DNA from 2 places in the Amphibacillus xylanus NBRC 15112 genome. Region 2 is predicted to be linked to the other one. Evidence: a T-box and tRNA genes for the amino acid it is inferred to sense, from the RefSeq annotation. Region 2 holds a T-box; the other holds one or more tRNA genes.
What was found. The T-box of region 2 lies ahead of trpS (tryptophan--tRNA ligase). A T-box ahead of a tRNA ligase gene usually reads a tRNA of that ligase, here a tRNA-Trp.

Region 1 (11,611 bases), 1.2 Mb from region 2:
TGAGATAAAGACTATTATTTATAGCTATTATCGGGATAAGTATTAAAGTATGACAAAAATGGTGATGTTTAGATAAAATTAGATAGGGAAATTATTATTTGATATAACCACATTAGTGCTGTGCTCAATAAAATGGCCGATGTGTTTTATTATATAGAAGAAAGGTGATTTTTACTTATAAGGAGGAGACCAATGTTAATCTTAACAACGACACGTTTGACAGATGAAATTGAACAGGAATTGATTCAGGAATTTGACGAGATAAGATTTATATTTAAAGAAAATATTGAAGCGGCTGATAATCATTTAGAAGAAGCGGATATATTACTAACGTTTGGTAGTGATATTAGGCGTGAGCACATCAAAAAGGCAACGAAATTAAAATGGATTATGGTTCTATCTGCTGGAATTAATCAAATGCCTCTTGGAGAAATCCAAGAACGCAAAATTCTTTTAACAAATGTTAGAGGTATACATAAAACACAAATGGCCGAATATGCTTTAGCGATGCTATTAAATTACTATCAAAATTTATTTACTTATTACAAACGCCAACAAGAAAAAGTTTGGGATAAATCAATTAAAAGACGTGAGATTACCGGACGGACGTTAACTGTTGTCGGTGCTGGATCAATTGGTTCAGAATTAGCGAGACTATCAAAGGCCTTTCATATGAAGACGATAGCTGTAACTAATTCCGGCGGAGAACGTCCATATTTTGATCAAGTCTATCAAAATGATCAAATTAAAGAAGCGTTAGAGCAAGCGGATTTTATCGTTTCGATATTGCCTGAGACAGAAAAAACGAAAGGTTATTATAGTAAAGATCATTTTAAATGGATGAAACAATCAGCGATATTTTTAAATATGGGACGAGGATCAGCAGTAACAGAAAATGTGTTGCTACAAGCATTAAATGATAATGAAATTGAGCATGCTATATTAGATGTGACACCGATTGAACCATTACCAAGGGAAAGTCAGTTATGGTCTCATGAAAAGGTAACATTAACACCTCATATTTCTGGTGGGTCAGAACAATATATACCACGTGCTGTGGCGTTATTCCGTGAAAGTCTCATGGAGTTTTTAGAAACAAGTACAGTATCAATAAATAAAATAAACATAGATAAGGGGTATTAAGATGCGAATATATACAAGATCTGGAGACAAGGGTGAGACATCTTTAGTCTATGGAGAACGAGTGCCGAAAAATCACTTGCGTGTAGAAGCATACGGAACATGTGATGAGGCAAATGCAGTAATTGGAATCGCAACAAGCTCGATTGATCAAGGTTTAAGTTGGTCAATACAAGAAAGAAAATCTTTTGTGGAATGTATGCATAGAATTCAAACACTTCTATTTCATGTTGGAGCAGAGTTGTCAACTCCAAAAGGAAAAGAAGTAGCTTGGCCGATTACTCAAGATCATATAGATCGTTTAGAGGAAACTATAGATAAATGGGAACAAGAGGTTCCACCATTAACGCAATTTATTTTACCAAATGGTCATCCAACAGGTGCAAGTTTACATCATGCTCGAACAATTGTTAGACGTGCTGAACGAATTGTGGTTGGCATCAAGGATGAAGTTAATCCACTTGTCTTAGTATTTTTAAATCGTCTCTCTGATCTATTATTTGTTGCGGCAAGGTATGTCAATAAATTTAGTGTTTATGATGAAATTGAATTTGTTAAAGAATAATAAATACAAATGAAAACATCCACTACCTCTAAATGAGTATGTCATTTAATTGACATACTAAGTATTACAGAGTAAACTGATTATAAGAATTATAATATAATAATTGAAACAATAGAGTAAAGAAACTTATCTATGTTTTGAAAATGATTTTAGACTATAGTCGCTAATGAAAGTGGTTTTCCTTTAGCAATTAATTATAGTAATTAATGATTAATGAATAATGATTTTATTTTATTGAAAGTGAGGTGGGTGGCCATGCACGATCATCATGAGCATAATGAACTTCAAGATGCAGTTGAACGATTGAAACAATCAGGTGTGCGAATTACTCCACAACGATTTGCTGTTTTAGAATTTTTAGTTAACGCTAAATCGCATCCAACAGCTGATGAAATTTATAAAGCTTTAGAGGGTAAGTTCCCAAACATGAGTGTTGCTACAGTATATAATAACTTGCGTGTATTTAGAGAAATCGGATTGGTGAAGGAATTAACATACGGTGATGCCTCTAGTCGTTTTGATTACACAACATCAAAACATTATCATGTTATATGTGAGTCTTGCGGTAAAATTGTTGATTTCCATTATCCAACATTAGATGAAGTTGAATCATTGGCTGAAAAAGTAACAGGCTTTTCAATCAGTCACCACCGCATGGAAATATACGGAACATGCCCGGGATGTAAAGTCACACATTAATAATTTTCACGCTAAACTCTGGATTAATCTAATAAATCCAGAGTTTTTTTAATCAACTTGTATTAGTTCCTTCATTGATAGGTAAAAATAATCTTTAGTCAATTTGAAAATTAATTTATATTTTTTCAAAAAAACTATTGGCGAAAATAAAAAAACATGCTATAGTATTAAACGTCGCTCGAGATTGGAGCTACCACCTCTAGTAATAAAAGAGGTAGTCACTGATTAACGTTAATACTTATCTTTTAAAAGGTTTTAAAAAAATAAAAAATAAGTGTTGACTTTTGAAGGTTAATCGGTATATAATATAAAAGCTGTCGCAAACGAAGGCAGTAACAATTGATCTTTGAAAACTGAATCCAAACAACGAAAGATGTTAAGAAAAACAAGTAAGAAGAAGCTAGTGCTTCAAAATTGAGTTAATCGTAACTCTATCAATTTTATTGAGAGTTTGATCTTGGCTCAGGATGAACGCTGGCGGCGTGCCTAATACATGCAAGTCGAGCGCGTGAAATTAAACAGATCTCTTCGGAGTGACGTTTAATGGATCGAGCGGCGGATGGGTGAGTAACACGTGGGCAACCTGCCTATAAGACTGGGATAACTTACGGAAACGTGAGCTAATACCGGATAAAACCTTTTGTCTCCTGACAAGAGGATAAAAGATGGCGCAAGCTATCACTTATAGATGGGCCCGCGGCGCATTAGCTAGTTGGTGAGATAAAAGCTCACCAAGGCAACGATGCGTAGCCGACCTGAGAGGGTGATCGGCCACACTGGGACTGAGACACGGCCCAGACTCCTACGGGAGGCAGCAGTAGGGAATCTTCCGCAATGGACGAAAGTCTGACGGAGCAACGCCGCGTGAACGAAGAAGGTCTTCGGATCGTAAAGTTCTGTTGTTAGGGAAGAACACGTACCATTCGAATAGGGTGGTACCTTGACGGTACCTAACGAGAAAGCCCCGGCTAACTACGTGCCAGCAGCCGCGGTAATACGTAGGGGGCAAGCGTTGTCCGGAATTATTGGGCGTAAAGCGCGCGCAGGCGGTTCTTTAAGTCTGATGTGAAATCTTGCGGCTCAACCGCAAGCGGTCATTGGAAACTGGAGAACTTGAGGACAGAAGAGGAGAGTGGAATTCCACGTGTAGCGGTGAAATGCGTAGAGATGTGGAGGAACACCAGTGGCGAAGGCGACTCTCTGGTCTGTAACTGACGCTGAGGCGCGAAAGCGTGGGTAGCGAACAGGATTAGATACCCTGGTAGTCCACGCCGTAAACGATGAGTGCTAGGTGTTAGGGGGTTTCCGCCCCTTAGTGCTGGCGTTAACGCATTAAGCACTCCGCCTGGGGAGTACGGCCGCAAGGCTGAAACTCAAAAGAATTGACGGGGACCCGCACAAGCGGTGGAGCATGTGGTTTAATTCGAAGCAACGCGAAGAACCTTACCAGGTCTTGACATCCCGCTGACCGCTATGGAGACATAGCTTTCCCTTCGGGGACAGCGGTGACAGGTGGTGCATGGTTGTCGTCAGCTCGTGTCGTGAGATGTTGGGTTAAGTCCCGCAACGAGCGCAACCCTTGAACTTAGTTGCCAGCATTCAGTTGGGCACTCTAAGTTGACTGCCGGTGACAAACCGGAGGAAGGTTGGGATGACGTCAAATCATCATGCCCCTTATGACCTGGGCTACACACGTGCTACAATGGATGGTACAAAGGGCTGCGAAACCGCGAGGTGGAGCCAATCCCATAAAACCATTTTCAGTTCGGATTGTAGGCTGCAACTCGCCTACATGAAGCCGGAATCGCTAGTAATCGCGGATCAGAATGCCGCGGTGAATACGTTCCCGGGTCTTGTACACACCGCCCGTCACACCACGAGAGTTAGCAACACCCGAAGTCGGTGAGGTAACGCTTTTAGCGAGCCAGCCGCCGAAGGTGGGGCCAATGATTGGGGTGAAGTCGTAACAAGGTAGCCGTATCGGAAGGTGCGGCTGGATCACCTCCTTTCTAAGGAAAATCAGGAAGTGGAGACGCCTTGCTCATCGACGTACAGATTGGAGAAGGCCTGACGAGATAAAGGAAATACGATGAACGTAAGTGAATCGATATTGACTTATCGTAGGAAGGCATTCGAAATCTGCTAGTCGATAAGGCGTCGGAGCTAGACTGATCTAGGAACAGCCCTACGGGCTGACTTAACAATTCAGTTGTTTGGTTCAGTTTTGAGAGATCAATCTCTCAAAGGATCTTCTGTTAAAATCGTCACATCCGTGGGACTGCGATTACTCGCCCCATCGAAAACATTTGTGACAACACAGAAGTCACCACATCCGTGTGGAAGCGTACCTTGAAAACTAGATAAGAATAAACAGTAAGTGAACATTCCTTATTTATGAGGATTGAACACGAACTGTATGACAAGACATCAAATCAAACTTTTAAACAAAGTAAGACCAAAAGTCTTTTTTACTGTGAAGCAATAAAAAGTTCAACTTTAGTTAAGTAAGAAAGAGCGCACGGTGGATGCCTTGGCACTAGGAGCCGACGAAGGACGGGACAAACACCGATATGTCTCGGGGAGCTGTACGTAAGCATTGATCCGGGAATTTCCGAATGGGGGAACCCACTACTCGTAATGGAGTAGTACATTTAACTGAATCCATAGGTTAAATGAGGCAGACCTGGGGAACTGAAACATCTAAGTACCCAGAGGAAGAGAAAGCAAAAGCGATTTCCTGAGTAGCGGCGAGCGAAACGGAATTAGCCCAAACCAGTAAGCTTGCTTACTGGGGTTGTAGGACACATCATTAGGAGTTACAAAGTGACGATTTACACGAAGCGATCTGGAAAGGTCCGCGATACAAGGTAACAGCCCTGTAGTGGAAAGATCATCACCTCCGATGTGTATCCTGAGTACGGCGGAACACGTGAAATTCCGTTGGAATCCGGGAGGACCATCTCCCAAGGCTAAATACTCCCTAGTGACCGATAGTGAACCAGTACCGTGAGGGAAAGGTGAAAAGCACCCCGGGAGGGGAGTGAAATAGTACCTGAAACCGTGTGCTTACAAGTAGTCGGAGCCCGTTAATGGGTGACGGCGTACCTTTTGTAGAATGGACCGGCGAGTTACGATTTTCTGCAAGGTTAAACCAGAAAAGGTGAAGCCGCAGCGAAAGCGAGTCTGAAACGGGCGAATATAGTAGAAGGTCGTAGACCCGAAACCGTGTGATCTACCCATGTCCAGGGTGAAGGTCAGGTAACACTGACTGGAGGCCCGAACCCACGTATGTTGAAAAATGCGGGGATGAGGTGTGGGTAGGGGTGAAAAGCCAATCGAACACGGAGATAGCTGGTTCTCTCCGAAATAGCTTTAGGGCTAGCCTCAAGATACGTATCCTGGAGGTAGAGCACTGATTGAACTAGGGGCCCTCATCGGGTTACCGAATTCAGTCAAACTCCGAATGCCAGAGATATAGACTTGGGAGTCAGACTATGGGTGATAAGGTTCATAGTCGAGAGGGAAACAACCCAGACCGTCAGCTAAGGTCCCAAAGTATACGTTAAGTGGAAAAGGATGTGGCGTTGCACAGACAACCAGGATGTTGGCTTAGAAGCAGCCACCATTTAAAGAGTGCGTAATAGCTCACTGGTCGAGTGACGCTGCGCCGAAAATGTACCGGGGCTAAACGTATCACCGAAGCTACGGATTGATCTTCGATCAATGGTAGGAGAGCGTTGTAAGTGCAGAGAAGTCAGACCGAGAGGACTGGTGGAGCGCTTAGAAGTGAGAATGCCGGTATGAGTAGCGAAAAAGAAGTGAGAATCTTCTTCACCGAATGCCTAAGGTTTCCTGAGGAAGGCTCGTCCACTCAGGGTTAGTCAGGACCTAAGCCGAGGCCGAAGGGCGTAGGCAATGGATGACAGGTTGATATTCCTGTACCACCTCGTGACCGTTACGAGCGAAGGGGGGACGCAGGAGGATAAGAAAAGCGTGCTGATGGAAATGCACGCCCAATCAGTGAGTGAGTCAGATAGGCAAATCCGTCTGATATTAATCATGAGCTGTGATGGGGAGGGAAATATAGTACCGAAGTTTCTGATTCCACACTGCCAAGAAAAGCCTCTAGCCAGGACACAGGTGCCTGTACCGCAAACCGACACAGGTAGGCGAGATGAGAATTCTAAGGTGAGCGGGAGAACTCTCGTTAAGGAACTCGGCAAAATGACCCCGTAACTTCGGGAGAAGGGGTGCTTCTTTTAGAAGAAGCCGCAGTGAAAAGGCCCAAGCGACTGTTTAGCAAAAACACAGGTCTCTGCGAAGCCGCAAGGCGAAGTATAGGGGCTGACACCTGCCCGGTGCTGGAAGGTTAAGGGAATGCGTTAGTACCTTTGGTACGAAGCGTTGAACTGAAGCCCCAGTGAACGGCGGCCGTAACTATAACGGTCCTAAGGTAGCGAAATTCCTTGTCGGGTAAGTTCCGACCCGCACGAAAGGTGCAACGACTTGGGCACTGTCTCAACGAGAGACCCGGTGAAATTATACTATGCGTGAAAATGCGCATTACCCGCGACAGGACGGAAAGACCCCGTGGAGCTTTACTGTAGCTTGATATTGAATGTTGATGCCATTTGTACAGGATAGGTGGGAGCCAAAGAAGCGTGAGCGCTAGCTTACGTGGAGGCGCCGGTGGGATACCACCCTGATGGTGTTGACCTTCTAACCCAGGACCGTTATCCGGTTCGGAGACAGTGTCAGGCAGGCAGTTTGACTGGGGCGGTCGCCTCCTAAAGAGTAACGGAGGCGCCCAAAGGTTCCCTCAGAATGGTTGGAAATCATTCATAGAGTGTAAAGGCAGAAGGGAGCTTGACTGCGAGACCTACAAGTCGAGCAGGGACGAAAGTCGGGCTTAGTGATCCGGTGGTTCCGCATGGAAGGGCCATCGCTCAACGGATAAAAGCTACCCCGGGGATAACAGGCTTATCTCCCCCAAGAGTCCACATCGACGGGGAGGTTTGGCACCTCGATGTCGGCTCATCGCATCCTGGGGCTGTAGTCGGTCCCAAGGGTTGGGCTGTTCGCCCATTAAAGCGGTACGCGAGCTGGGTTCAGAACGTCGTGAGACAGTTCGGTCCCTATCCGTCGTGGGCGTTTGGAAGTTTGAGAGGAGCTGTCCTTAGTACGAGAGGACCGGGATGGACATACCGCTGGTGCACCAGTTGTTCCGCCAGGAGCATGGCTGGGTAGCTACGTATGGAAAGGATAAGTGCTGAAAGCATCTAAGCATGAAGCCTCCCTCAAGATGAGACTTCCCATCTTTTAGAGTAAGATCCCTCAGAGACGATGAGGTAGATAGGTTCGAGGTGGAAGCATGGTGACATGTGAAGCTGACGAATACTAATCGATCGAGGACTTAACTAAAACAAAAAGCGAAAGCGACTATTCAGCATTGAATTTGATGACACTTGTCAGGTGCATTTCTTATCTAGTTTTCAGGGTATACATTTTAGACACAATTGTGTTTATAAAAAATGTTTTTCCTTGAAAACACTTGCAATTCTGTTAAGAAATGAGTATAATATATCTTGTCCTTGTAAAATTAGCACTTAGGATAACCTTCAAGATTTAGTGACAATAGCGAAGAGGTCACACCTGTTTCCATACCGAACACAGAAGTTAAGCTCTTCAGCGCCGATGGTAGTTGGGTCTTCCCTGCGAGAGTAGGACGTCGCTAAGCATTTAATCCGTTCCACAGTAGCTCAGTGGTAGAGCAATCGGCTGTTAACCGATCGGTCGTAGGTTCGAATCCTACCTGTGGAGCCATTATGGAGAGCTGTCCGAGTGGCTGAAGGAGCACGACTGGAACTCGTGTGGGCGGCGTAAGCTGTCTCGAGGGTTCAAATCCCTCGCTCTCCGCCACTAAAGTATTAATTTACTAGAAACTGTTATCTTATTTTACATAGGCCCGTTGGTCAAGCGGTTAAGACACCGCCCTTTCACGGCGGTAACACGGGTTCGAATCCCGTACGGGTCACCAATTTTTATAACATGATATTATACTTTTATCTTCGCGGGGTGGAGCAGTCTGGTAGCTCGTCGGGCTCATAACCCGGAGGTCGTAGGTTCAAATCCTGCCCCCGCAACCAAAATACATCTCTAACTAAATATATAGTAAATGGTCCGGTAGTTCAGTTGGTTAGAATGCCTGCCTGTCACGCAGGAGGTCGCGGGTTCGAGTCCCGTCCGGACCGCCATTTATCTATTAACTTTCATCAGAAATGGCTCAATAGCTCAGCTGGTAGAGCAACGGACTGAAGATCCGTGTGTCGGCGGTTCGACTCCGTCTTGAGCCACCATTTTCTTGGAGGGATAGCGAAGTTGGCCAAACGCGGCGGACTGTAAATCCGCTCCCATCGGGTTCGTAGGTTCGAGTCCTACTCCCTCCACCATTTCTCTTTTAACATTTTATTTTTTTATAGGGGTATAGTTTAACGGTAGAATAGAGGTCTCCAAAACCTTTGGTGTGGGTTCGATTCCTACTACCCCTGTTTTATTTATGGCGATCGTGGTGAAGTGGTTAACACATCGGATTGTGGATCCGACATGCGTGGGTTCGATCCCCATCGATCGCCCCATAAAACTTTAAATTATAAATATTATAGAGCGTTGGGCTATAGCCAAGCGGTAAGGCAACGGTTTTTGGGTCCGTCATGCGCTGGTTCGAATCCAGCTAGCCCAGCCATTTAATGCGGAAGTAGTTCAGTGGTAGAACACCACCTTGCCAAGGTGGGGGTCGCGGGTTCGAATCCCGTCTTCCGCTCCATTTTTATTTTTAGCGCGAATATCCCGGCGGTATAGCCAAGTGGTAAGGCAGAGGTCTGCAAAACCTTCATCACCGGTTCAAATCCGGTTACCGCCTCCAATTATGCCGGTGTGGCGGAATTGGCAGACGCGCGGGACTCAAAATCCCGTGTCCCCTGGGACGTGTCGGTTCGACCCCGACCACCGGTATTCTTACTTAAACAATTTAACCTTATAAATGATAGAACACTCGTGAATTTCCAAAAATTGATATTTGCGAGTTTTTTTGTTTATAAGAATGTAATTTAGATAATTTTGTGTTACTCAATATAAAAGGAGTAGAAACAAATGAATAGAATCAAATTGAATGATATTTTAGGGTTAAATGATACAGAGATATCTAATAGTAAAATAGAGCTTAATATGCAGGCCGGTGTAGGCGGAAAATCATATATTGATCTATGGCTTTATAGTAGTGATATAGACAAAGAAAATGGCACATGTCCTGAGTGTGGATATTGGGGCTGGTACGGTAAACAAAGAAACTTTAGCCCAGGACAGTGGGTGTTTAGCTTTGTTAGAATTCGCGATAATGAGTGGCTATTTACTTCAGCGGCAGAGATAATAGACGTACCAGAAAATACATTTGCTAAGGTTAAGATTATTGAAAAGTATAAACCGTTATTTGGTAGACTAGTAATTGATTTAGTGAAAGGTAATACCTTTGCTAGATACACGTTTAACCTTTCACGATACATAGACGAGAGCAATGTTAAGGAAATTTTACCGACGATGTATGGCGGACAAGATTTCCCAGGATATGATAAAGTAAATATTTCTTATAAGCAATTAGAATCAATCATTATTCGTGGTAAGCGAGACTGGATTGCCGCACTTGAGAATCAAAAAGCTGTATATTTACTGACAGATAAAAGTAATGGAAAAATGTATGTAGGGTCTGCCACAAGTGATTATGGAATGCTGTTACAAAGATGGAAAAGCTACATTGAAAGTGGTCATGGTGGTAATAAAGAATTAATAGAGTTGGTAAATAAAGAGGGATTTGATTATATCAAATCTAATTTTTATTATTCAATTCTTGAAAATTATAATGCAAAAGTAGATGACCATATAATCTTAGAAAGAGAATCATGGTGGAAAGAAACTCTGCAAACTAGAATATTTGGTTATAATAGTAATTAATTTATTCTACATCAAGTCAATTTTGTAAAATAAGTGATATTATTAGCTTTAAATCTGAATGATTAATAGTTCTAAGCTATTTATTAAGTAAACTTATTAAACTACTTATCCATTTTCAGTATCAATTTCTTGCAAATGATTGTTTAATGAGTGATAATATAATAGTTTATTACAATATTGGGGGGTACATACATGAAGAAAGCACTATTTTTGCTTATGGCATTGCTAGTCTCAATTACTCTAATTGCATGTGGTGAAGTTGATAGTGACGATAGCAAACAAGCTGTCGATACACCAGATGTTGAGGAAACTGAATCTAATGATGACGAAGCAGAAGAGACAGAAACAGAGACAGAAGCAAATGTTGAGGAAGATGAAGTAGAAGAGGAGCAAACAGAATCTGAAGATGTTCCGCGTGAATATCGTAATGCTTTAAAAGCTGCTCAAAATTACATCGACCTTATGCATTTCTCAGAGAAAGGACTTTTCGAACAATTAACTTCTGAGTTTGGAGATCAATATCCAGAAGAAGCTGCACAATATGCAATTGAAAATGTGGATGTTGATTACAAAGAAGAAGCTCTTGAAGCAGCAATTAGCTATTTAGAATTCATGCCGATGTCTGATCAAGAATTATTCGAACAGCTTACATCTGAATACGGTGAGCAATTTACTGATGAACAAGCGCAATATGCTCTTGACAATTTACCAGAGTAAAATTGCCTAAATAAGATTAAAAGTGTTAGTGAGTTCAAATTGAACTTGCTAACACTTTTTTGATTATAGTATATAAGCTTATGGTGAGTTCTTAAACGTAATAGTAAATCCCTAATTAATCACTTATAATTAGGTTTATTTAGCTAATTCAACGAACTACTCACATTATATTTTCAAATGCCATAAATTAAAGGAGACAATCAAGATGAGCTTTTTCGAACACGTTAGCCATGATGCTTGGATTCAAAGTATTGGTACAATAATTGGAGCGTTTATGGGTGCATTGACGGCAGGAATTATTATGATCAAAAGTCATCAAATTGAAAGAAAACGAAGATCGTGTTGAACAGTTGAATACATTTATCTCGTTTTATACTGGTTATAAACCAAAACTTGATGAATATATGACGGTTTTAAGAAGAATCAGTATAGTAACAAGTCAAACGACCATTGATAATAATGCGGTTATTAATCTATTGACTGAGC
Region 2 (11,611 bases):
TCGTACCTTATCAACATGCCATTGAATTTTACCATCAATTGAAAGAGACACAAGTTGATGCTAAGACGATTACGTTTGTTTCTGAGAAAAAAACTGGCCATAAAGTAAGTAGACGAGCAAGACTTGCATTAACGGATTGGATCACGGCAGTTCAGCAACCAATCAAGCAAGAACGTTAATAAAATATCTATCTAAATAGGGATCGACTTTATTTTTTATACTCTTTTGTTTATAATGAGGCTATACTAGGTTTAGCTTACTAAAGAGGAGAGTGAAATAAATGGATGAAGCATTAAAAGAGAATTTAATCGGTGCTTTGGAAAATGTGATTGATCCTGAGCTCGGTATCGATATAGTAAATTTAGGTCTCATTTATGATGTTGATTTAAATGAAGAAGGAACTGCGATTGTAACAATGACGCTTACGGCTATGGGCTGTCCACTAGCAGGCCATATTGAAGCAGATGTAAAAGCAGCTTTATCAGATATTCCTGAAGTAAAAGATACGCAAGTGAACATCGTTTGGTCACCACCGTGGTCAAAAGATAAGATGTCACGCTATGCAAAAATTGCATTAGGCATTCCAGATTGATAATAAAAACGGATTAGCATATGAAACGGGTTGTACAATATATAACGTTGGTGAGTTTGAAAACTTACTAACGTTATTTTTTTATTTTAAGTATATTTAATTTTATAACTCATGTTATAAACCGCAGTTAGCCGAACCTCCGCGTGCCCGCGGAAAGCGAGTGTATTTCACCTGCGGTGAACAAATTGTATCTTTATTAAAACTAAGAGAAATTTATTCTCGACTAATTATCAAACCTACCAACACTATTTAACATTGAACCTTATAAAAACGGATTAGCATATTAAGCGCTAATCCGTTTTATTAATTTAATCGATTGTACATAATTCAATTGGGCAGTTTTCACAGTTAATTGCTTTTCTTAAAGTATCTAATTCTAGTATCGTAATTAAGCCGTGCTCAATTTGAATTACATTATTCCGTCTTAATTCGGTTAATTGGCGATTAACTGATTCACGAGTGGTTGCACAAAAATTAGCGATTTCTTGATTAGTTAAGTGCTTATTTATCAATATACCATCTTCAGTCTCTTGACCATAGCTATTAGCTAAACGAATCAGTGTCGAGTACAGTGCGCCTTTTTTTCCGTATAACAGTAAATCTCTAAATCTCAGTTGGTCTTTTCGTTGTTGTAAACTGAAATAACTTAGTAACTCTATCATAAGCTGCGGCTTTAATTGCAATTGATCAAGTAGTTTTTCTTGATTGAAAACTGCTACCTCACCAGGTTCTGTTATTTTCCCATCAACGAGATATTGAGTAGACGCTTGACCAGTAGTAAACTCTCCTACGAGATCATTGGGGCCACAATATCTAATTGTTAATTCACGTCCATCAGATGTTGTCTTACCAATTACCACTTGTCCAGAAATAATGAGATAAAGCTCATTTGCTACTTCACCTTGACGAAATAGATAAGTATCTTTGTATATCGGTAAATAGTAATCAGGCTCTTTCATTAATTCAAGTAATTTTTTTGCTAAATCTTTATTTTTCGTTAATGGATTCATTGTAAAAACTCCTATTTAATGACGGATAACAAGTTTAGAGAATGACAAATGCGATTGTCCCGACTATAAAACAGTAAATTGAGAAATAAATTAAATTTCCTCGAGCCATAATATTCATAAACCAGCGAAGTGAGAAGAACGTTGCCACACCTGCTGTAATAAATGCAATTAAGTATAGTGGCCATTGTGCAAGAAATTCAGTAGATAAAAAGCTGTCTAGTGATAATATTGTTGAACCTAAACTTACCGGAATAAAAAGTAAGAAAGAAAAGCGTAATGCTGTTTTTTGTTTCATGCCAAGTAGCATGGCTGCAACTAATGTAGCTCCTGATCGGCTTATTCCAGGTATAAGTGCAACGCCTTGAGCTAGTCCAACGATGATTGCATCTTTCAAAGTTAATTCTCCATCAGACTTTCTTCCGCGTAAATTTCGAATTACCCAAAGTGCAATCCCAGTAATAATTAAAGAAATTCCAACCATTTTTGCTGTACTAAAAATTTGCCCGATTTGATCCTCAAATAAAATACCAAGAACGCCTGCAGGAATTGTTGCAACGATTAAATAAAGAATAAAATTAAAGTCATCTTTTGCCGCTTCTTCCTTTTTAAATAAATATTTGAAACCATTTGATGCAAGTCTTACAATATCATCCCAATAAATAATGATGATAGCGATTAATGAAGCAAAGTGCAGCAAAATTTCAAAAGATAGATCTTCCATCTTAACACCGAAGATGTTTTGCAGCATGACTAAATGCCCGCTAGATGATACAGGTATCGGTTCTGTAAATCCTTGGATAAAACCTAAAAATACGTACTGAATAATAGTCATTAATTTTTCAAATAAATTCATTTATATTTCCTCCAAAAATTCTTTTTTAATCACACAATCAGCTTTTGGGCATAGGCTATTGATGAGAACGGGAGGGAGCGCTATGCAAAAATATTTTTATGATGTATGTAAGAAACATATGAATCAACATGTATTGCTTCATACGACTACGGGCGAACAGATTGGTGGCGTCATTACAAATATTGACGAACAAAATGTCTATTTAACTGTATCTGCAAGACCAGATGAAATCTCTGATCAAGATAGACAATATAATCCTTATGGGGGTGGTCCTCAACATCCACCGAGACCACGTCCACCTTACGGACCAGGAGGGAATCCATACCATCCGGGTCCAGGACCAGGGCCAAGACCACGTCCACCATATGGCGGATATCCACCATACTATCCAGGGTATCCACCTTATAATCCAGGTCCACAACCAGGATCACCAAATCAACTTATTATCCCATTAGCTGCATTAGCTGCGATTAGTTTATTACCATTTATTTAATTAATGACCTCTTGCTTTTTGAGCAAGAGGTATTTTTTATATCATTTGATTTGTCAATTTAAGCTAGACAAATGTGATTCATCGATGTAACTCAAAAACACTTCCAAAGGCGTTCGATAATTTAGTGATTTTCTAGGGATTTTATTTCTCTTGTCAGCTACTGCGGACACAAAGTTCTGATCGACTTCGTTGAAGTCCATTTCTTTTGGCAAACCATCTTTTCGAAGTAAGCCATTTGATTGTTCATTTAAGCCACGTTGTGAAGGTGTTCCTGGGTCTCTAAAGTAGATTGAGACATCATGTTGGTTGGACAACGATTTCCAATTACTAAATTCTTTCCCATTATCAAATGTGAAAGACTTAAACAGATTTCTTGGAATAGATTGAAACCACTGTGTTAGCGTTGTTTCAATGTCACTTGCTTTTCTACCTTCTGGCTTTAAAGTGATGATAGCTTTAGATAGACGTTCCACCAATGTGATAACTGCGCTTTTATGATGAGCACCAACGATTGTGTCACCTTCAATGTGACCAAATTCATCTTTAAATAGAGGATAGTCTTTATCTCTTTCAGAGATATGTCGTTTGAAAGCTTGCTTTCCACGTCGTTCGTTGTGTCCATTTGGTTTTCTTTTGCCCTTCATAGGGAGCGTTGTTCTATCAAAGTAACCGTCCTCAAAGCGACGATATAAAGTTCTCATTGAACAACTGATGGGCTGTTCAGCACGCCCAATAATAACGTCCGGCGTCCATCCAAGGGAAACCTTTTCCTTGACGTATTCCTGCTCTTTTTTAGGCAAGGAGATCTTACGTCTACCGCATCGCCTTTTGTTTTCCTTGTAGCGTTTGTAGTAATTGATCGCTGAGTGACCCTGCTTCAAAAAGTTAATGACGTTATAAATGGGTTGACGCGAACGTTTTAAGCGTTCAGCGATAATCGCAACTGAAATATTTTGATGATAATAAGCTTCTATCATTACTAATTCATCCGTGGTAAGATGGGTGTAGGTCATTTATGATCACTCCTATTCTTCGTGGTGGAAGTATAGTAAGAGTGTATCATAAATGACTTTTTTAGTTGTCTAGCTTAATTTTACAATCTGCGTCATATGAAAACATATTAAATAAATAACACTGATATTTGTTCTATCACCGTACTATTTTATCAGACAAAGCATTGAAATGAAATCAAATTTAGCTTTTTTCTGGATAAAATAAAAATAGAACTTGATAATCTTGTTGTTATGGCTTATATTAGTACCAAGTACTAAATGAAGTGATTTGAATTTAAGCGAGGGGTTATATAAATGGCTACTGGGATTATTGGTGTCGGGCATTATTTGCCAGACGATATCTTAACAAATAAAGATTTAGAAAAAATGGTTGATACGACAGATGAATGGATTCGTACACGAACTGGGATTGAAACACGTCATATCGCTAAGGAAGAAGACACATCGGATTTAGCATATCAAGCTGCTAAAATGGCGATTGAAAATGCTAATTTAACACCAAATGATATCGATATGATCATCGTATCAACTGTTACAGCTGATCAATCATTCCCTTCTGTTGCATGCCAAATTCAAGAAAAATTAGGTGCAAGTCGAGCTGCTGCAATGGATATTGGTGCAGCGTGTTCTGGATTTATTTATGGAGTAGTTACTGCACAACAATTTGTTAATAACGGTGTATATAAAAATATCTTAGTCGTAGGTGCTGAGAAGCTTTCTAAAATTACTGATTGGACAGATCGAAATACGTGCGTTCTTTTTGGAGATGGTGCAGGTGCAGCGGTAATTGGAAAGGTATCTGAGGGACATGGTATTTTATCATTTGAACTTGGTGCAGACGGGACAGGTGGAGCGTCACTTTATCAAGATGATAAAAGCATTCAAATGAATGGTAGAGAAGTATTTAAGTTTGCCGTCCGCCAAATGCCTGAGTCAGCTGAAAACGTCGTTAAAAAAGCCGGTCTGTCAAAAGCTGATGTTGATTATTTAATTCCACATCAAGCGAATTTTCGGATTATGGAGGCTGCACGTGAACGTTTAGCGATTAGTAAAGAGAAAATGTCTTATTCAATTAATAAATATGGTAATACATCAGCTGCTTCAATACCGATTGCCTTATCAGAGGATGTTCAAGCAGGGAAAATTAATACTGGTGATGTTATCGTCTTGGTCGGATTTGGTGGCGGATTAACTTGGGGTGCTTTAACACTTCGATGGGGTAAATAGCAAATAAAAAAATCAAGAGGAGGATGCCTAATGGGACAAAAACGTGTTGTGGTAACAGGTATGGGTGCAATAACACCTTTAGGTTCGACTATAGATCAATTTTGGTCGAATTTGATTGCTGGTAAGTCTGGGATCGATTTTGTAACGAAAGTAAATAAAGATGATTTCCCTGCAAAAGTTGCCGGTGAAATAAAAGATTTTGATCCAATCTTATATATGGATAAAAAAGATGCAAAAAGAATGGATTTATTTACACAGTATGCTTTAGCAGCAGCTAAATTAGCTGTCGATGATGCTAAACTTAAAATTGATGAAAGTAATGCTGAACAAGTAGGCGTATGGGTTGGCTCAGGAATTGGTGGAATGGCCACGTACGAAGAGCAATTTAGAATTTTTATTGACAAAGGTTATCGACGAGTCAGTCCATTCTTTGTACCAATGCTAATTCCTGATATGGCTGCTGGTCAAATTTCGATCCATTTAGGAGCTAAAGGGATTAACTCTTGTACAGTGACTGCTTGTGCAACTGGTACTAATTCAATTGGTGATGCATTTAAAGTGATTGAACGTGGCGATGCAGAAGTAATGATTACCGGTGGCGCGGAAGCACCATTAACGAATATGTCCTTTGCAGGATTCTCTTCTGCACGTGCGCTATCATTTAATCAAGATCCAAACACAGCAAGCCGCCCATTTGATAAAAATCGTGATGGTTTTGTCATGGGGGAAGGGGCAGGAATTCTAGTATTAGAATCTCTTGATTCTGCTCTGAAAAGGGGTGCACACATATATGCCGAAATTGTCGGGTATGGTGCTACAGCCGATGCTTACCATATTACTGCACCAGCTCCTGAAGGCGAAGGTGCACAGCGCGCTATGAAGCAAGCAATTGAAGACGCGGGATTAACGCCTGAAGATGTAGATTATATTAATGCACATGGGACAAGTACTGCCTTTAATGATAAATATGAAACTACAGCAGTGAAAGCTGTTTTCCAAGATCATGCGTCACAGTTAATGATCTCATCTACTAAATCGATGACAGGTCATTTACTAGGAGCAGCAGGTGGTATTGAAGCAATTGCTTCTATTAAAGCAATTGAAACAGGAATTGTACCGCCGACAATCAATTACGAGACACCTGATCCAGATTGTGATTTAGATTATGTAGCAAATCAGGCGCGAGAAGCTACAGTTAATGTAGCATTATCTAACTCACTCGGTTTTGGTGGACATAATGCTAGTTTAGTTTTTAAAAAGTATCAAGCATAAATTAGTATTTAATGAAGCTATTAATTAAACTGGCATAAAACTCACCTTTACGTTAGTTACCCTATTTCTTATTTTTATCCTAATGCCGGTTTATAATAGAAGATCTTTCATATTTATATGAAAGGTCTTTTTTTTTATATAAAACATAGACTTTAGTAGAAAGGACAAGCCATAGGGAGGAATAGTGATGTTGTTTTTAATAGGATTTGGCCTTACCGTTGCTGGTGGCGTTATGATGATCTTATATTTAAATCTTGTACCGGCCGGATTATCATGGTCAAGCTATTGGGGCTTTGTCTTAAGGCAAACAGAATGTCAGCTATTCTTCGTTGGTTTGTTATTAATGATTCCTGGATATTACCGGATTTTAAAACGCATGAAATGAATAAAACTGTAAAAATTGGTGATACTATTTTTTAAAGATGAATAAGTGAGGGTTGTTCATGCTCGTTTTGAATGACGTATGGGTTAATTGGTTTGAAGGTGAAGATAAAGGGTATAATGTCTGTCCGTTCTTTGAATGGAGAAAACGAGACAAAATTGAATTACTTGATACAATACCACTTTTATATATTGAAAAGGAGTTATATCAATATATAGAGAATGATCTTGATGATTTACCAGAAAGATTATTAATGAAGATTCATAATCGAGCGATAAAAAATGGCCGTACGATTGAATATGCCGCAGTTGTTACAGATGGAGAAGGAATTATTGCATTTGATACGATGGGATACCGGATTCCATTGAAGAAAAGCCGCTTAATTCCTCGTCACGAACGCCGTGTTTATCAGATGATTCGGATGATTAATCCGATGTCTATTTCAATGAAAAAACTTCGCAATCAAGAGTCTAATCATATATTCTCCTTATCTCGTGAAGCTATGCTTGGGTTGAGTCGGCGTGAGCGAGAATTAAAACAGCTGGTCATGCTTGCGCTAGATCAGTTACGCGAAGGTAAGAATTTGGATGAGGTTCATTATTGGTTAACAGAATGGGAGCCGGAACAGTATCAATTAATTCAAGGATTGTCTTTTCAAAAGGCTTGGGATCGGCTTTATCAGCATATTTATCATGGTTGGACTATTAAGCATGAACAGTTTTGTCAACAAATTATTAAGGGTCAGCCATTGTTTGAACAATTGTGGGATAAAGCAAATCAAATTGATAATGATACACAAATCAAGCGGATTAAATAGACTTAGTATTATGGCTGTTACTTATTTATAATCATGTTTTTCTCCTTGTATGACCAAAACCCTAAGTAGCAGCCATTTAAGTACTAATGATAGATAATCTACTTACAAATTAGGTTGTACAATATATAACGTTGGTGAGTTTGAAAACTTACTAACGTTATTTTTTTATTATAAGTATGCATTTACCATATATAAAGATTAGTTTTATTCACACATACAACAACGGTCGAATTGAAGGGATTAACAACAAGATCAAGGTACTAAGCAAAGTCGCATACGGTTATCGTAATTTTTATAATTTCAAGAAACGAATGATGATTCACTTCAAGTTTAAATCAATAGAAACAAATTTGAGTAAAAAAATGCAAAAAGAAACACGATATGAAGCAGCCATTTAATTTAGACGTGAAAAACAGCAGGTGAAATACACGAGACTCCTGCGGGAAGAGCACGAGCTGAAGATCAACTAAGGCAAGCGCTCTTTGCTTGCCTTAGTTAGCTAAAAGCCGTGCCCGCGGAAAGCGAGTGTATTTCACCTGCGGTGAATAAGTTGTATCTTTATTAAAACCAATATAAATTTATTCTCGACTAATTATAAACCTACCAACACTATTTAACATTGAACCACATATTATCGTTTTTTAACTCGGCCAAGTCCCATAGCTTTTTTAGCTTTAGCTAATGTTTTATTAGCAACGAAACTTGCTTTTTCAGCTCCTTGATCTAAGATATCATCTAGTTCTTGAGAATCGATGATTTGATAGAATCGTTCTTGGATCGGTCTTAATTCATTAACGACAGCATCAGCGACATCTTGTTTGAATTGTCCGTAACCAACACCGCGATATTTTTCTTCTATTTGTTCTAATGTTTGATTTGTACAACTTGCAAGAATCGTCATCAAGTTGCTTATGCCTGGTTTCTGCTCTTTATCGAAACGAACGACACCGTCTGAATCTGTCACAGCGCTTTTTATCTTTTTCTCAATTTGCTTTGGTTCGTCGAGCATATAAATGGTTGCTTTTTGGTTAACATCTGATTTACTCATTTTCTTTGTCGGCTCTTGCAGTGACATGATTCTTGCGCCAACTTCTGAGACCTTGATTTGTGGAATTGTAAAAATATCGTTGTACTTGTTGTTAAATCGTTCAGCTAAATCACGTGTCAATTCTAAGTGCTGTGTTTGGTCATTTCCAACAGGTACTAAGCTCGTATTATATAGTAGAATATCTGCTGCCATTAATGGTGGGTAAGTGAGTAAGGCTGATGACACTGCTTCCTTACCTTTTGACTTATCTTTAAATTGTGTCATTCTTTCCAACTCACCAATATAGCTTTGTGTCTGCATAATCCAACCTAATTGTGTATGGGCTGGTACTTCTGATTGAATAAATAATGTTGCTTTATTCGGATCGATTCCGCTAGCAATATAAAGTGCTGCAAGCTCTCGGATGTTCTTTCTTAATTTTAGTCGATCCTGTGGTACTGTAATGGCATGCTCATCGACAATACAGAAATAACAATTATAGTCTTCTTGTAATTCTACAAACTGTTTCATTGCGCCTAAATAATTTCCTAATGTTAATGAACCACTAGGTTGAATCCCTGAAAAAATTGTTTCCATTTGTTTCACCAATCCTTTTTAGCTAAATATAGTCAAAAAAATAAAAAAACCCATAATCCGAAATTATCATAAAGGGACGAATAGATCGCGGTGCCACCCTAATTATCTCGGAAAATGAGATCACTTTAGATCTGATAACGTTTGATCAAAACGGTATGTTATCCATACATGCTCGAAAGCCCCAATTTCATCACAACTTGGTGTCTGTTTCCAGCGACCAGACTCTCTTGTAAACCAGTGGTTATGAATCCTAAACTTTGTCAACGCACTAAAATATAATTATTCATATTATAATCAATTCCACTAAGTAAGGCAAGTCGACATATGTAAGTATGAATAGGTAATATCGATGGGGTTTGGCTGGTAAATCAGATTTCTTTTAAAATTGGGGAAACGTGGTATAATATGAGTAGCTTTATAATTAACTAAAATCAAGCTTGAAAGGATTTTTTATGATGAATATAGAAGCAACTGATCGAGCTTTAAAATGGTTCAAAGAAGATTACGGTGTAAATGAAAGTGAATATGTGAAGTTCTACCCGCAAATATATGGGACAAGTCCAGTTCAAAAAAACTTTGCCTTAGCTTTCTTGAAAGTCGATCAACCGATCGGCGAAGCAATTATTTTTGAAAGAGATAAAGTTCGTTTCCTTGTAGAACAAGACGATTTATGGTTTTTTGATGGTCATGATTTAAAAATTGACTATTTAGAAGAACAAGACGAAATTACATTCGAATATCATAAATAAAACAAAACCAGCAACAAGATCACTGTTGCTGGTTTTAGTTTACGTGAATAATGACGCGTTGGTATCTAGTTAAAGCGGGTGTCCCGTTGTCTGTGACCGCTAATATAATATGAATCGTACCAGTTCGGAATATATTTTCACTTGGTACAATAAAATAAGCTTCTTCTTGATCAGCGTGATGAATATTAATGGATTCGGGGGTCGTTGGATGACTGAATGTAAATGATCCTGCTTCTGGATAGTAAAACCAATGATAAGACAATTGATCACCATCAGGGTCGAAGGAACCTTTCGCGCTAAGCTCAATTTTATCACCAGGTCTAGCAGATAAAACATTGGGGTGATTTAACTGAGCAACTGGTGGGTGATTCGCTTCATCAACTTCCTTAATCGTCCAATCCATTCGTGCACTAAAGTCATTTTGAAATGCTTCTCTAAATCGCCAAATCGTGGCATGATTACTCGTATGCCAATGCTCGTCAATGCCTAAGACTTCATCCATACAGTCTGAATATATTGGTCTTGTTTCTGCTTCTAAAAAGTATTTCTGCATTCTAGGTGTATATAGTTCATAGCGTCCTCCCCAGCTACCCCACTCTGGATGTTCTGGATTACTAAGTCCATTATGTATTAAATAGAGAAAAGTAGGTGAATCTCCTTCCATTAAATACTTACTTTCAGGGTATTTTGCGCCAAGCGGACCTTTGCACCTAATATTTTCCTCAAGCCAAGGATTATCAACAATGTCAAAGTTAGCACCAGTAAATCGTCCATGGAACCTGTCTCCACTAATTCCACTCCACGTTGCATAGTGATATGCACCACCATCATGAAAGCCTGGACTAGTTATATAGAATAATTGCGGAAATGTTTTGCGGAGCCACGGACCAGTATCATCCTGATCAGAAGTTGTAAAGACACGGAGCTGTGCAATGTAATGATCGAATTCTTCTGGAGAACAGATTTGTTTCAGTTTCCAGAGAGCTTGAGCAAGCACGTTCGTGCCACCCCAGCACAACACCCATAATGGACGATGGTCTTGTCGTTTAATTGCTTGTGTTAAACGTTCAGATCCAGCTGAATCCTTGTCTTTACCGACTCCTTTGAACCCATAGACGGGAAGCCCCTCACTAATTACGCATTTAAGTTGATCAGCTGTTGGAAAACCTTGTTCATGCTTTTCTAATTGATCTCTAACCTTTCCATAAGCAGTGACAATCTCTTCAATCCGATGTTTTGCCGTCCGATCCTTTAAATGAATTGACGTTGTGGCTACAAGTCCTTCAATATCCCATTGATTAGCATATACAAGAAATCGAACGAGAGACATCGCATCATCAGGTTCATTTTCGATATCAGTTAAGACAAAAACGCGTGTCTTTTTCATCTGTCTAATCCCCTTATTATTTAGTATAGTCATATACTTCTATATATTAACAACTTTAATATATCGTGAAGTTTCATTCAAGAAAACTTGTATAATCTACTATGATTTGTGAATTCTATTAATAGAAAAAGGAAATCAAATAATGCAAAAATTGCATAAATTATGTTTAAAACGTTTATAGGAAGAAATTAC

Region 1: it has a tRNA-Trp gene. The T-box ahead of trpS (tryptophan--tRNA ligase) is inferred to sense a tRNA for this amino acid. The anticodon was not compared.

Annotation. Positions count from the first base shown of each region.
Region 1 covers NC_018704.1:653,389-664,999, forward strand. Annotated here, with positions in the region: gene AXY_RS03305 (D-2-hydroxyacid dehydrogenase) at 193-1,143, shown strand; gene AXY_RS03310 (cob(I)yrinic acid a,c-diamide adenosyltransferase) at 1,145-1,705, shown strand; gene perR (peroxide-responsive transcriptional repressor PerR) at 1,961-2,404, shown strand; rRNA gene AXY_RS03320 (16S ribosomal RNA) at 2,844-4,413, shown strand; rRNA gene AXY_RS03325 (23S ribosomal RNA) at 4,903-7,825, shown strand; rRNA gene rrf (5S ribosomal RNA) at 8,029-8,141, shown strand; tRNA gene AXY_RS03335 (tRNA-Asn) at 8,153-8,227, shown strand; tRNA gene AXY_RS03340 (tRNA-Ser) at 8,232-8,323, shown strand; tRNA gene AXY_RS03345 (tRNA-Glu) at 8,367-8,441, shown strand; tRNA gene AXY_RS03350 (tRNA-Met) at 8,474-8,550, shown strand; tRNA gene AXY_RS03355 (tRNA-Asp) at 8,582-8,658, shown strand; tRNA gene AXY_RS03360 (tRNA-Phe) at 8,685-8,760, shown strand; tRNA gene AXY_RS03365 (tRNA-Tyr) at 8,768-8,853, shown strand; tRNA gene AXY_RS03370 (tRNA-Trp) at 8,882-8,952, shown strand; tRNA gene AXY_RS03375 (tRNA-His) at 8,964-9,039, shown strand; tRNA gene AXY_RS03380 (tRNA-Gln) at 9,072-9,146, shown strand; tRNA gene AXY_RS03385 (tRNA-Gly) at 9,153-9,227, shown strand; tRNA gene AXY_RS03390 (tRNA-Cys) at 9,253-9,326, shown strand; tRNA gene AXY_RS03395 (tRNA-Leu) at 9,332-9,415, shown strand; gene AXY_RS03400 (GIY-YIG nuclease family protein) at 9,554-10,408, shown strand; gene AXY_RS03405 (Ltp family lipoprotein) at 10,601-11,125, shown strand; gene AXY_RS12725 (hypothetical protein) at 11,331-11,471, shown strand; gene AXY_RS03410 (hypothetical protein) at 11,446-11,611, shown strand, end outside.
Region 2 covers NC_018704.1:1,859,600-1,871,210, reverse strand. Annotated here, with positions in the region: gene AXY_RS09190 (alpha/beta fold hydrolase) at 1-179, shown strand, start outside; gene AXY_RS09185 (metal-sulfur cluster assembly factor) at 281-592, shown strand; gene AXY_RS09180 (Crp/Fnr family transcriptional regulator) at 901-1,602, opposite strand; gene AXY_RS09175 (undecaprenyl-diphosphate phosphatase) at 1,637-2,455, opposite strand; gene AXY_RS09170 (hypothetical protein) at 2,538-2,948, shown strand; gene AXY_RS09165 (IS30 family transposase) at 3,002-3,961, opposite strand; gene AXY_RS09160 (beta-ketoacyl-ACP synthase III) at 4,256-5,188, shown strand; gene fabF (beta-ketoacyl-ACP synthase II) at 5,219-6,460, shown strand; gene AXY_RS09150 (hypothetical protein) at 6,648-6,845, shown strand; gene AXY_RS09145 (YjbA family protein) at 6,904-7,659, shown strand; partial or broken gene AXY_RS12615 (transposase) at 7,830-8,057, shown strand; gene trpS (tryptophan--tRNA ligase) at 8,291-9,283, opposite strand; T-box leader at 9,353-9,556, opposite strand; gene AXY_RS09135 (HesB/YadR/YfhF family protein) at 9,739-10,032, shown strand; gene AXY_RS09130 (DUF1593 domain-containing protein) at 10,067-11,419, opposite strand.